DNA from 4 places in the Enterobacter sichuanensis genome. Region 1 is predicted to be linked to each of the others. Evidence: predicted binding sites of a transcription regulator. Region 1 holds the regulator's gene; each other region holds the start of a gene.
What was found. The regulator LexA, encoded in region 1, represses DNA repair genes until DNA is damaged. The targets are predictions, from matches to a motif close to TNCTGTATGTACATACAGNA.

Region 1 (3,130 bases):
TCCGCGCGTCGCGCCAATAAACATGCCGTCCAGCAGATAACACCAGACACCCACCACCGGCAAAATGACCTGCCAGATGAGATAATGGCTCGCCAGTTCGCGCAGTGCCGGCAGGGAGGTGAGTAACGCGATAATCTGTTCGCCAAAGCAGGCGTAAATCAGCGCGAATGCCAACGCCACCAGACCCGACTGTCGACAGGCCGCCCGCCAGACATCCCGCAGATGCCCGCTTTCCCGTGCGCCATACGCCTGCCCCGAATGCGCTTCAACCGCATAGGCAAAGCCGTCCAGCGCATAGGCGGTAAAGGTCAGCAGCGTCATCAGGACGGCATTAACCGCAACGATGTCTGGCCCGAGCCGTGCGCCAAAGACCGTCAGTGCACCAAAGCAGAGTTGAAGCAGCAATGAACGCAGCATGATGTCACGGTTGAGCGCCAGCAGCTTACGGATATTGCCGCGCCAGGCGGTTTTGAGCAGCGCAAGGGAAATCCCGCGCATCACCAGCACACGCCAGACCATCCACAGACCAATAATAAAGGTCCCGTATTCGGCAATCGCCGTCGCCAGCGCTGCCCCCTGCACGTTCATTTGCAGCCCCATTACCAGCCAGACATCCAGCACAATGTTGAGCAGGTTGCCCACCACCAGCAGAATGACAGGCGCACGGGCATACTGGACGCCCAGGAGCCACCCCAGTAGAACCAGATTAGCCAGCGAGGCGGGCGCGCTAAGCCAGCGGATTTCAAGAAAACGCCGCGCCTGTTCCAGTACTGCCTCGCTGCCGCCAACGATATGGAGTGCAAGGTCAATCAGGGGAGCGCGCAGTAAAACGATCAACGCCCCTGCGCCAAGCGCAAGCATCATCGGCTGTACCAGCGCACGCGCCAGACGCAACGGATCTTTTGCACCGTAAGCCTGCGCGGTAAGGCCGGTCGTACTCATGCGCAAAAAGAGCAGCAACATGAACAGAAAGCTGGTTGCCGTCGCGCCAATCGCCACGCCGCCAAGATAAACAGGCGAATCCAGATGACCAATAACGGCGGTATCGACCAGCCCCAGCAAGGGCACGGTGATATTGGAGAAAATCATCGGCAAAGCAAGACGCCACAATGCCTTATCGGATGCCGTCAGCAGTGACATGAAAAATACCGGAAGTGGGAAATGAATCAGGCTACAGCGGAGCTGTAGCCTGTCAGGAAAAGATTAAAGCCATTCACCGTTGCGAATCACCCCAACCGCCAGTCCTTCGATAGAGAAGTTCTGTTCACGGAGGTCCACCACAATCGGGGAGAACTCGCTGTTTTCAGGCAGTAACTGTACGGTGTTACCCTGTTTTTTCAGACGCTTGACGGTCACTTCATCATCAATGCGTGCGACCACAACCTGGCCGTTTCGTACATCCTGCGTTTTGTGAACCGCAAGCAGATCGCCATCAAGAATGCCGATGTCTTTCATCGACATACCGCTTACGCGCAGCAGGAAATCAGCGCTCGGTTTGAACATACCAGGATCGACCTGGTAATGGCCTTCAATATGCTGCTGAGCCAGTAAAGGCTCACCTGCAGCAACACGCCCTACCAGCGGAATGCCCGTCTCTTCTTCCACCAGCAGGCGGATACCCCGTGACGCGCCCGAAACAATCTCAATGACACCCTTACGCGCCAGCGCTTTCAGGTGTTCTTCGGCAGCATTCGGAGAACGGAAGCCCAGACGCTGCGCGATTTCCGCACGCGTGGGTGGCATACCCGTCTGGCCGATATGATCCCGAATGAGATCAAACACCTCTTGCTGCCTGGTCGTTAACGCTTTCATTCCGCCCCCTGGGTGTATATACAGTTATGCTGTGAGTATATACAGTCAAAGGCGATTTTGGAACCAAAAACTGCACAAAAAACCAGGGACTTAATTATTCCTCGAGGCTCATCGGAAATGTGACCAAAGCAGCGTGACCCAGGTGATAACGGCAGTGATAATCGACAGCAACACGGCAGCAGAGCCCATGTCTTTTGCCCGGCCTGAAAGTTCGTGGAAATCAGAGCCGATACGATCCACAACGGCCTCAATAGCGCTATTCAGAATTTCCACTATCATCACCAACAATACGGATCCGATCAGAAGAACGCGCGTTATCGCATCAATATCAAGGAAACAGGCGATAATCACCGCGACAATCGCGGCGATGCCCTCCTGGCGGAAGGCAGCTTCGTTGACCCACGCGGCGCGAAAACCTTTCCAGGAGTAGCCAGCAGCTTTGATGATTCGGGTTAACCCAGTGGTATTATTGGCCATTAAAAGAACCTTTTTTAAAAAAGAGCGTCAGTAACAGGGGCCGTAACGCGTTTCGCTACAGCCTGAAGTATGACGGGTAACAACAGAAATTTTGCGCGCTTTCTGTTATCCTTGCGCCGCAATTGCATTATTAACCAGAGGCTTTACATCGTTTATGTCCGGCTGGCCACGAATTTACTACAAATTACTTAATTTACCATTAAGCATCCTGGTAAAAAGCAAGTCTATCCCAGCAGAACCCGCGCTGGAATTGGGGCTCGATACGTCGCGTCCCATTATGTATGTTTTGCCTTATAACTCGAAGGCAGACTTACTGACGCTTCGCGCCCAGTGTCTGGCGCATGACTTACCTGACCCGCTTGAACCGCTGGAAGTTGACGGTACGCTGCTGCCGCGCTACGTGTTCATCCACGGTGGGCCGCGTGTGTTTACCTATTACACGCCAAAGGAAGAGTCCATCAAGCTGTTCCATGACTATCTCGACCTGCACCGCAGCAATCCTGACCTGGATGTACAGATGGTGCCGGTGTCGGTGATGTTTGGTCGCCGCCCGGGCCGCGAAAAAGGGGAAGAGAACCCACCGTTGCGCATGCTTAACGGCATCCAGAAGTTCTTTGCGGTCTCCTGGCTGGGACGCGACAGTTTCGTCCGTTTCTCCCCTTCCGTGTCGCTGCGTCGAATGGCGGACGAGCACGGCACCGACAAGATCATCGCGCAAAAACTGGCGCGCGTGGCGCGTATGCACTTCGCCCGTCAGCGCCTGGCTGCCGTCGGGCCACGTCTCCCGGCGCGTCAGGATCTGTTCAACAAATTGTTGGCCTCTAAAGCGATTGCCCGCGCC
Region 2 (3,130 bases), 1.3 Mb from region 1:
AACAACAGACTGAGCACGTTTCTCAGACAGCTTCTGGTTGTAAGCGTCAGAACCGATACGGTCGGTGAAGCCCAGAACCACTACAGAACCGTCTTTAGGATCCAGGTTGCTCAGCTGGGTGTACAGCTGATCCAGTGCCTGCTGACCTTCTGGTTTCAGGGTAGCTTTGTTGAAGTTGAACAGAACGTCAGACTTCAGAGTGAAGTGCTTGGTCTGTACTTCTGGAGCTGGAGCCGGCGCTGGAGCAACAACTGGTGCTGCTTCTTCCTGCTGGCCGAAACGGTAGGAAACACCTACGCTCAGCATGCCGTTGTCTGGACGAACACCAACGGTGTTGCCGTCGCCGATGTTGTTAACCCACTGGTATTCCAGACGGGTAGCGATGTCACGGGTCATAGCCCACTCAACGCCACCAGCGAATACTGGGGAAACACCGGTGTCATGGTCGTCGCCAGCGATGCTGTTGCTGGAGTCAGCGCGCCATACCATGCCGCCCAGACGGGTGTACACGTCCAGATCGTCGGTTACTGGGTAACCCAGTTTAGCGGTCAGCTGAACGCCCTGTGCTTTGAAAGCGCCGTTTACGGTGTCGCCTTTGTATGGCATACGACCTAACCAGTCGTAACCCATTTCAAAACCAACATACGGGTTAACCTGATAGCCACCGAACGCACCTGCACCAAGCTGGCTCTCGTGAGTTGGGCCATCATTGTTCAGGCTGCTGTTGTACCAGCCGGTGTCGTGGAACTGAGACCAGCCCAGTTTACCACCTGCATACCAGGTATTATCTTTCGGAGCGGCCTGCGCTACGGTAGCGAAGCCAGCCAGTGCCACTGCAATCGCGATAGCTGTCTTTTTCATTTTTTGCGCCTCGTTATCATCCAAAATTCGCCATGAAAGTCTCAAGAGAGAATCACGGTTAAATCCTTCACCGGGGGGCGTGGTCAAATATAAATCTACCGATATCTTCGGCTTAGGCCGAGCACCCCTGGCGATGTAAAGTCTACAACGTAGCTGAAAACTTACAAGTGTGAAGTCCGTCAGGCATATGAAAAAAAAAGTTCCGTATACCTAATATTTAACATTTTCTGAACGAATTTTGTGCAATAAAATTAAGGAGAACCGCACCAGACAAGCCTTGCCGCAGTTTTGAGGTGGGGAACTAAAATCCCATCTCGCTGTCAAAAAAAATTCCAGGAATAATCTTAATTTCACTCAATGATACAAATTTGAGTGAATTTTTAGCCCAGAAAGTTGTCCTCTGCGGTAAGAATCCGAACGAACCGGACGCATAATAAACCCGATCGCGTTCCCCTCTTCAGCCGCTTCCGTCAGACGGAAATGTTCCTCTTCCGTCAGTTCTTCTGGCAACCAGCCAATTACCACGCTGTAATTTCCAGTGCGTAACGCACGGATCATCGACTCAACGGTATCGCAAGGCGAGAGTTGATTAATCTGCATAACCTTTGTCAGCGGGAGGCCCGCGGACTGAACCCACTCACGGCTCAGCTTTTGCTGAGGCGTGAGCCAGAGCTGCCAGCGCGATTGCTGGCCAAGCTGTTGCAATAACGGCAACAACAGAAGTTGCGTCAACAGGGGCTGGTCTTCACGATAAACCACTTCACTGATAAGCCCCGTGGACACACGCTCGACGGAATTCTGCGCGACATTGCCTGCGGTAGAAGAGAGAGAGGTTGAGCGATTTGCATAGCCTGAAGTGTACATATTCATTCCAGCCCTGTAGTTACTGTATGAATATACAGTAACCCCTGTGTGCATAAAGATCAACCTCATTTTCGGAAAGCGACTCGCAAAATTCATTCAATCTTGATGCCCCTCGAAAAATCATCTTGCTCAACGGCGACAAGTTGCCTATTTTCCTGCTAACGGATCCGTTAGTAAGAAAAGTCGTGGTTAGCATATGATTTTCAAGGGAAATATCATGAAAAAGATATCTTATGAACGGATTTATAAATCCCAGGAATACCTCTCTCCGCTGGGCGAAATCCATCATCGTGCGCTGTTTGGCGGTTACACCCTGGCGGTGGATGATGCGGTCTTTGCCATGGTGTCAGACGGCGAACTATATCTTCGTGCGTGTGAGGAAAGTGCAAAATACTGTGTAAAAAATGCCGCCTCGTTTTTAACGCTGATGAAGCGAGGTCGTCCGGTACTGCTCAACTATTATCGTGTTGACGACGGCTTATGGCAGGACAGAGAGCGGCTGCTTCAGCTCTCCTCGTATGCCCTCAGTGCCGCAAGAAAAGAGCGCAACCTGCGGCATCAACGAAACCGACTTAAGGATCTGCCGAACCTGACTTTTCAGCTTGAAGTCCTGCTGTTTGAAGCCGGTATCACCAATGAAGAGACACTCCGGGCGCTGGGCGCCAGAGCCAGCTGGCTGAAGATGCGGGCGAAAAATAAAGCGCTGAGTATAAAAGTGCTCTTCGCGCTGGAAGGGGCGATTGAGGGGCTGCATGAGGCGGCGCTCCCGGCAGGTATTCGCCGGGAGCTGACGGAGTGGTTTAATGCGCTACCTGAGGCACAGGATAATCACTCCTCCAGGTAGCGATTTGCTGCTGCAGCCGGCAAATTTCAGGCAGCAAAGCGATGAGCAGGCCGATTTGCTGAAGAACCAGCGGCGCTTTGCTGTCGTTGCCCGGATCAAGATGCGCAATGCGCTGAGCCAGTTCATCCAGTGCCTGTTGCACCCGTGGTTCATCCGCCGGTCGATGATGAAGTGCGTCATCGACGTAGCATACGGCGTCGTCCAGCAGGTTGAGAATACCCGGGTTGGTGAGCTTCTCGCGGTGGGCACCCAGCGTCGAAATGTAGCTGGTAAAGGTATGGTTCAGGCACAACAGACGGAAGGCTGTCTCACGAATTTCTGCGGTGGCGCGAGGCTCCGTTGACATGTTCGAAACAACAGAAGCCAGCTCAGCATCGCTGTTGTGTGCATCGCGGCGTGCTATCCGGTAGGCCAGGCGGTTATCGCGCCCCTGGTGGTACTGCTCCAGAATGGCGTCAAGGTATCGACAGTTGGCGTTCAACGCCCGCTCAACCACGCGCGGCAAATTACGAAAACGCCAGTCCGGCCAGATAAAGCTGACTGCCGCCCAGGCGATGGCGC
Region 3 (3,130 bases), 1.2 Mb from region 1:
AGCGCATCACCCCAAAGGCCGTTTCGTTAGAGACGCCAATGTAGCGGATTTTCCCCGCGCGCTGGCACTCGGCCAGCGCTTCCAGTGTTTCCAGCAGCGTCACGGCAGGGGCGCTTTCATTCCAGCTGTAGCCAAGCTTACCAAAGCAGTTAGTGGGGCGCTGTGGCCAGTGTACCTGGTACAGATCGAGGTAGTCGGTCTGCAGACGCTTCAGGCTGGCATCCAGCGCGGCGCGGATATTTTTGCGATCGAGGATCTGATTCGGGCGGATCCCGGTATCGTTGTTGCGCGCCGGGCCACTGACTTTTGAGGCGATCACCAGCTTTTCACGGTTACCGTGTTTTGCCAGCCAGTTACCCACATACGTTTCGGTAAGTCCCTGCGTTTCCGGACGGGGTGGAACAGGGTACATCTCTGCTACATCAATCAGGTTAATGCCCTGGCTGACGGCATAATCGAGTTGTGCATGGGCATCGGCTTCGCTGTTTTGTTCACCAAATGTCATCGTGCCCAACCCCAGTTGGCTTATTTCGAGAGCGCTGTGGGGGATACGGTGATAATGCATAGCCGGCTTCCTCATGAGACATATAGACCGCGTCAGGGTGTTCCCGACAAAGGAATATAAACATGGCAGAGGGGAAGCAAAAGGGGAAGAAAAAAATCAAAAAGGCCAGCAAGCTACTGACCTCTCTCTGTTTATCGCTCGATAATTTGCGAGACTTCGTCGCGATTGATCTGCATTTTATTGCCTTCCTGGTCGCGGTAGCTGACCAGACCGGTATCATCATCGACTTCGGGTTTGCCGTCAGTCAGGATCATTCGACCGTCTTTTGTCGCCATGACGTAATCGCTGCTACAACCCGATACGGCAAAGGCTAAACCGACTGCTGAAACTAACACTGCCCATTTTTTCATCGTTATTGTCCTCATCTGGCTCGTATCAAATCATAGTCTAGTATTAACCCGATATGGCGAATGGAGAAAGCGGTAAAATCTTAAAAACCAGGTGATTATGTTTGAGAGCTCTCAAAATAAGTAAAAAACTATGTGTTAAGCAGGAAATGGCGTGCCAGCAGCGCGCCGGTAAAATTCTTTTTGAGATAAAAACCGCGTGGCAGAGTCAGTATGGGTTCACCCTGTGCGCCGATGGCCTCAGTGAGCGCTTTACTGTTCGCCGCTTTCGGACGCAGCTGTAACACTTCTCCGTGTCGGGCAGTAATGCGCTCTACCTGCCCAAGCACAATCATGTCCATCAGCTCCTCCCAGTCCAGACGCAGCTGGTGCTCCTCATCATCGGTTGGGCTCCAGAGCAGCGGGGCGCCAATGCGACGATCGGCCAGCGGGATCGCCCGCTCGCCTTCAACCGGTACCCACAGGACGCGCTTCAGCTTATGGCGAACATGGCTGGTTTCCCACGTTACGCCGGTATTGCCGGTTAATGGCGCAACGCAGACAAACGTGGTTTCAAGCGGCTTCCCCTGACGGTCTATGGGAATGGTTTTTAACTCCACGCCAAGGGCGGCAAAATCTTGCTCAGGTTTACTCCCTGCGCTGGCGCCCAGCCAGAGCTCGAGCAGCATGCCGATCCAGCCTTTATCCCGCTTCAGATCCTTCGGGATCGGCAGCCCTGCCATGGCGGCCAGCTCGCCAAGCGAAAAGCCTGCCAGGCGCTGGGCCTGTTGTAGCAACTGGCTCTCGCTGGAGGGCGGTGAAAGCAAGGGTGTAAGCGGATGCATGATGGTAACCTTTTGATTAAAAAATAAACGAAGAAATTGTCCCCTGTGGATAGAGTTTAACTTTTTCTGTACCAATATGACATGTCTATGATTTATTGGATATTTTGTCGCGTTGAAATCGTTTCACCGTGGGCGGAAAAGCGGTTGTTCAAATCTGGTCACTGACAATGAACAGGATCTTACACCATGTTATCCACAGAAAAATGGGATAACTGGGCATAACCCTGACTACTGTTTCAATCTACAGCCTTGACGTGCGATGAAAATCGAATTTTCACACAAATTGTGACTAACTTATTGGCACAATCTGTGGATAAAACCGACGCTGTTCGATCTTTCATCAGCACAACGATCTCTGATGTGATGATCGTCACGCTATTCTGCTTTTTGTTTACCGATCTGCATTTAACTGACTGTAAATAAAGAAATTATATTCAGTTGGTATAAGAGGGGGAACGGCGGTGATAAAGGTTGTTCATCGGTAATCAGACACTTCTTCACAACTATATCCACAGAAAAGGTGAATAAAATTCCCCTCTCTGCCTCACATCTGTTTATAACTCAGCACTTATTTGTGAGTTATTCAAATGTTATTAGGTTGCAGGCCTGTAAGAGAGTGGTTTACCGCCTCCCTGTAGTGTGAAACAATCATTCATATATAAGGTTTAGTTTGGGGTAGTCCGGTGATTGATGACGATGGCTACCGCCCGAACGTAGGAATAGTAATTTGTAATCGTCAGGGCCAGGTAATGTGGGCCCGGCGGTATGGTCAGCACTCCTGGCAGTTCCCGCAAGGCGGGATCAATCCGGGAGAGTCCCCAGAACAAGCGATGTACCGGGAGCTTTTTGAAGAGGTCGGTTTAAGCCGGAAAGATGTTCGTATTCTGGCTTCGACCCGCAACTGGTTGCGTTACAAGTTACCGAAACGTTTGGTGCGTTGGGACACAAAGCCGGTTTGTATCGGCCAGAAACAGAAATGGTTTCTGTTGCAGTTGGTGGGTAACGATTCAGACATCAATATGCAGACCAGCAGTACGCCGGAGTTTGATGGCTGGCGCTGGGTGAGCTATTGGTATCCTGTTCGTCAGGTCGTGTCATTTAAACGCGATGTTTACCGTAGGGTGATGAAAGAGTTTGCAAGTGTGGTGATGCAGCTTCAGGAGATCCCGCCTAAGCCGCAGAGCGCACCTGCCTGGCGACGTAAAAGAGGTTAAGCTACGCAAATCATGCTCACCCGCTTGCGAGAAATAGTCGAGAAGGTGGCCAGTGCGCCGCGTCTGAACGAGGCGCTGAATATTCTGGTCACTGACATCTGTCTTGCGATGGAGACCGAGGTCTGTTCGGTGTATCTGGCCGACCACGATCGACGCTGCTATTACCTGATGGCAACCCGT
Region 4 (3,130 bases), 2.0 Mb from region 1:
GGTTTCCTTGCTGGCGGGCGTGATCAGACCGCGCATTTTGACCACGTCGTTGAGGATAGTTTGCAGATGCTTTTCCAGCCGGGGACGTTCAACCAGGTTTGGAGAAAAACCGGCCTGATAGACGCGGTTAAATGCGGTCACATAGTTGGCCATCTGAATACGCCAGTGCAAGAAAGCGCGCTGCGGCCAGATACCGGTGAAGAGCATGGCCAGCAGTGAACCGAGGATAACATCCCCGCTTCGCCAGAGCGCGGTAGTCATATCCCCGGCAGGGGCGCCGACCACCACCGCGAGAGTAATACCAATCAGCAACGCCTGATATGGCTTTTTGCCCAGCGCCAGCCAGCCGCACAGGAACATGGCGGCACCACACCATGCCAGCATGACCGGAAACGAAATAAGCTCCAGCTTCAGGGCGATAAGCCCAAGTGCCGAGCCTGACACGGTCCCACCAATTCGCTCGAAGGCGCGTGGGACGACGTTTCCCCAAAACGAGATGGGCCCCATCACCACCACCAGCGTGATCAGCGGCCACGTCCCTTCCGGGATATCCAGCAAACGGACCAGTACAAACGTCAATACGAACGCCAGCGCAATGCGACACCCATGCACCACGCGGTAGTGTTTGTATAACCGAATTTCAAAAGGGGTTAATGATTTGTCGGGACGCACACCCGCTCTCCAGCTACACGGCAAATCACAATTGTACTGTGTTTTCAGCCGGGCGGATCGCTCCCGGCTGAAAAACCCTTCATTTAACAAGCTTAAACGGGTTTGTGCTCCACCGCGATAAACATCTCAATATCCCAGTAGCCGTCTGCATTGCCGTCATTGAGATAGCGCTCGAAGCAGGGTTTGAGCGCCATCTGGTATTTATTGTCCTGCAACAGGGAATTGAAGAACTGATACCACGGCGTCGCGAAGTCGTAGTTTTCCACGCGGGCCGTTGCCACAGCATAGTCCCCACCCGCGATTTCCGTCATCATGACGCCTTCACTGTTTTCCGGAATGATGAAATCGTCCGGCACCGTGACGGCCGTATCACAGCGCAATTTTTCTGCCGGGACCTCATCCGGGTTGTCGTAGTAGACCGCAACCCACTCCAGCGGCTGAATGTGACGCCCGTCCACCCACATCACCAGCTGTTCAAAGCCCTGTTTTACCGTATGTTCCCACGGCCCGACCAAATGAAAACCGGCAATCTTACGTTTCTGTTGCTGCTTAATGCTGTAGTCCATGCTGCCTCCATTTATTACTGTATATTTATACACTATAAAGCGGATTGTGCGGGTTCAGCAAACGTGAAGTGTTTATTATGTGAGCAGACTCGCAACCCTGCCAGTCTGCTCAACGGCACTTAAAGCGCGTGATGCAGATAATCGCTCAGGCGGGAGAACATGCCGCCTTTATCAACGGCTTCCAGCGTCACCAGCGGCCAGTGCGCCACCACTTTGTCGCGATCATAGAGCTGGATCTCCCCGACCCGCTGATGCGCGGCAATCGGTGCTTCCAGCTCTTTTTTGTCCAGCACGTACTTAGCTTTGATGTTTGGCACTTCCGCTTTCGGCAGGGCCAGCCAGAAGTCCTGGTCGGTGCCCAGCTTCACCTGTTCTTTATCGCCGTACCAGATTCGCTCTGTCCCCACCTTTTTACCGTTATGCAGGATCTGGACGGTATCGAAATTCTGCTGCCCCCAGTGCAGGAGTTTCCGGGCCTGGTCCTCACGCCCTTTCGGGCTGTCCGCGCCCATTACCACGGCAATCAAACGACGCTGACCGTCAACGGCAGACGCAATCAGGTTAAAGCCCGCCCCCGAGGTGTGCCCCGTTTTCAGCCCGTCCACGTTCATGGTTTTATCCCACAGCAGACCGTTGCGGTTTTGCTGGGTGATCCCGTTCCAGGTAAGGCTCTTTTCGCTGTACATATGGTAAAACTCAGGCTCGCCGTGGATGATGGCCCGGGAGAGGACGGCCAAATCGTAGGCTGAACTGTGCTGGCCCGGCGCGTCCAGCCCGTGGACGGTTTCAAAGTGCGTATCGCGCAGGTTCAGCTTTTGCACATAGTCATTCATCATCTTCACAAACTGCGGCTGGCCGCCCGCCACGTGATCGGCCAGCGCCACGCAGGCGTCGTTACCGGAATCGACAATCAGACCACGGCTCAGATCGCGTACGGAGACACGATCGCCCTCTTTCAGGAACATGAGCGACGATCCGTCAAAAACCGGGTTCCCTTTGGCCCACGCATCACGGCCGACGGTGACAATGTCCTCCGGGGAGATACGATGGCTGTCAATGGCCCGATCCACCACATAGCCCGTCATCAGCTTGGTCAGGCTCGCCGGATTACGTTGTTGATGTTCGTTGCCCGCCGTTAAGATCTGACCAGTCGTGTAATCCATCAGCACCCAGGAGCCCGCCTGAATGGCCGGCGGCTGCGGCGAAAAATCCAGTGGTTCGGCCGCAAAGGCAGATGAGACACTCGAAGCGAGTAAAGAAACAGCAATAAACAGACGGCGTTTCAACGGTATATCCTCAGGTCATTAAAAATCGATGACCTTTTTACGGGAGTTCCGCTGTCGTTACCTGGCTTAATTGCAAAAAAATGTGACAGAGCGCATATTTTTCTCTGAAGGCGACGCGCAAATTTGCGACATGGCGGCGCTTTTTATTCGGTCTGACCCGCACGATCGTTTACCATAGTGACGTCAATTTTTAACAGGATGGTATTACTGGTGTCTGACTCTGCCGCACGCCCGACTTTTTTATTCCACGACTACGAAACCTTTGGCACACACCCGGCGCTGGACCGACCGGCGCAGTTTGCCGCCATCCGCACCGACGACGAATTCAATATCATTGGCGAGCCTGAGGTTTTTTACTGCAAACCCGCAGATGACTATCTGCCTCAGCCTAGCGCGGTGATGGTCACCGGGATCACCCCTCAGGAAGCGCGGGAGAAAGGCGTTAACGAGGCAGAGTTCGCCCGCCGCATCCACGATCTGTTTACCGTTCCCCATACCTGCGTGGTGGGGTACAACAACATCCGTTTCGATGATGAAGTGACGCGCAACATCTTCTATCGTAACTTCTACGATCCCTATGCCTGGAGCTGGCAGAACCGCAATTCG

Region 2: sulA (SOS-induced cell division inhibitor SulA) is a predicted target of LexA. The motif match lies at 1,746-1,765, and genes of this name have one in related genera.
Region 3: mutH (DNA mismatch repair endonuclease MutH) is a predicted target of LexA. The motif match lies at 1,966-1,985, and genes of this name have one in related genera.
Region 4: sbmC (DNA gyrase inhibitor SbmC) is a predicted target of LexA. The motif match lies at 1,254-1,273, and genes of this name have one in related genera.

Annotation. Positions count from the first base shown of each region.
Region 1 is NZ_CP027986.1:317,278-320,407, reverse strand. It holds gene dinF (MATE family efflux transporter DinF) at 1-1,140, opposite strand, end outside; gene lexA (transcriptional repressor LexA) at 1,204-1,812, opposite strand; gene C1N69_RS01480 (diacylglycerol kinase) at 1,921-2,289, opposite strand; gene plsB (glycerol-3-phosphate 1-O-acyltransferase PlsB) at 2,444-3,130, shown strand, end outside.
Region 2 is NZ_CP027986.1:1,633,767-1,636,896, forward strand. It holds gene ompA (porin OmpA) at 1-861, opposite strand, end outside; gene sulA (SOS-induced cell division inhibitor SulA) at 1,216-1,725, opposite strand; gene C1N69_RS07655 (TfoX/Sxy family DNA transformation protein) at 1,943-2,569, shown strand; gene yccS (YccS family putative transporter) at 2,526-3,130, opposite strand, start outside.
Region 3 is NZ_CP027986.1:3,800,841-3,803,970, reverse strand. It holds gene C1N69_RS18360 (NADP(H)-dependent aldo-keto reductase) at 1-565, opposite strand, end outside; gene C1N69_RS18355 (YgdI/YgdR family lipoprotein) at 697-915, opposite strand; gene mutH (DNA mismatch repair endonuclease MutH) at 1,044-1,736, opposite strand; gene rppH (RNA pyrophosphohydrolase) at 2,420-2,950, shown strand; gene ptsP (phosphoenolpyruvate--protein phosphotransferase) at 2,963-3,130, shown strand, end outside.
Region 4 is NZ_CP027986.1:3,021,669-3,024,798, forward strand. It holds gene C1N69_RS14640 (FUSC family protein) at 1-672, opposite strand, end outside; gene sbmC (DNA gyrase inhibitor SbmC) at 765-1,238, opposite strand; gene dacD (serine-type D-Ala-D-Ala carboxypeptidase DacD) at 1,358-2,524, opposite strand; gene sbcB (exodeoxyribonuclease I) at 2,723-3,130, shown strand, end outside.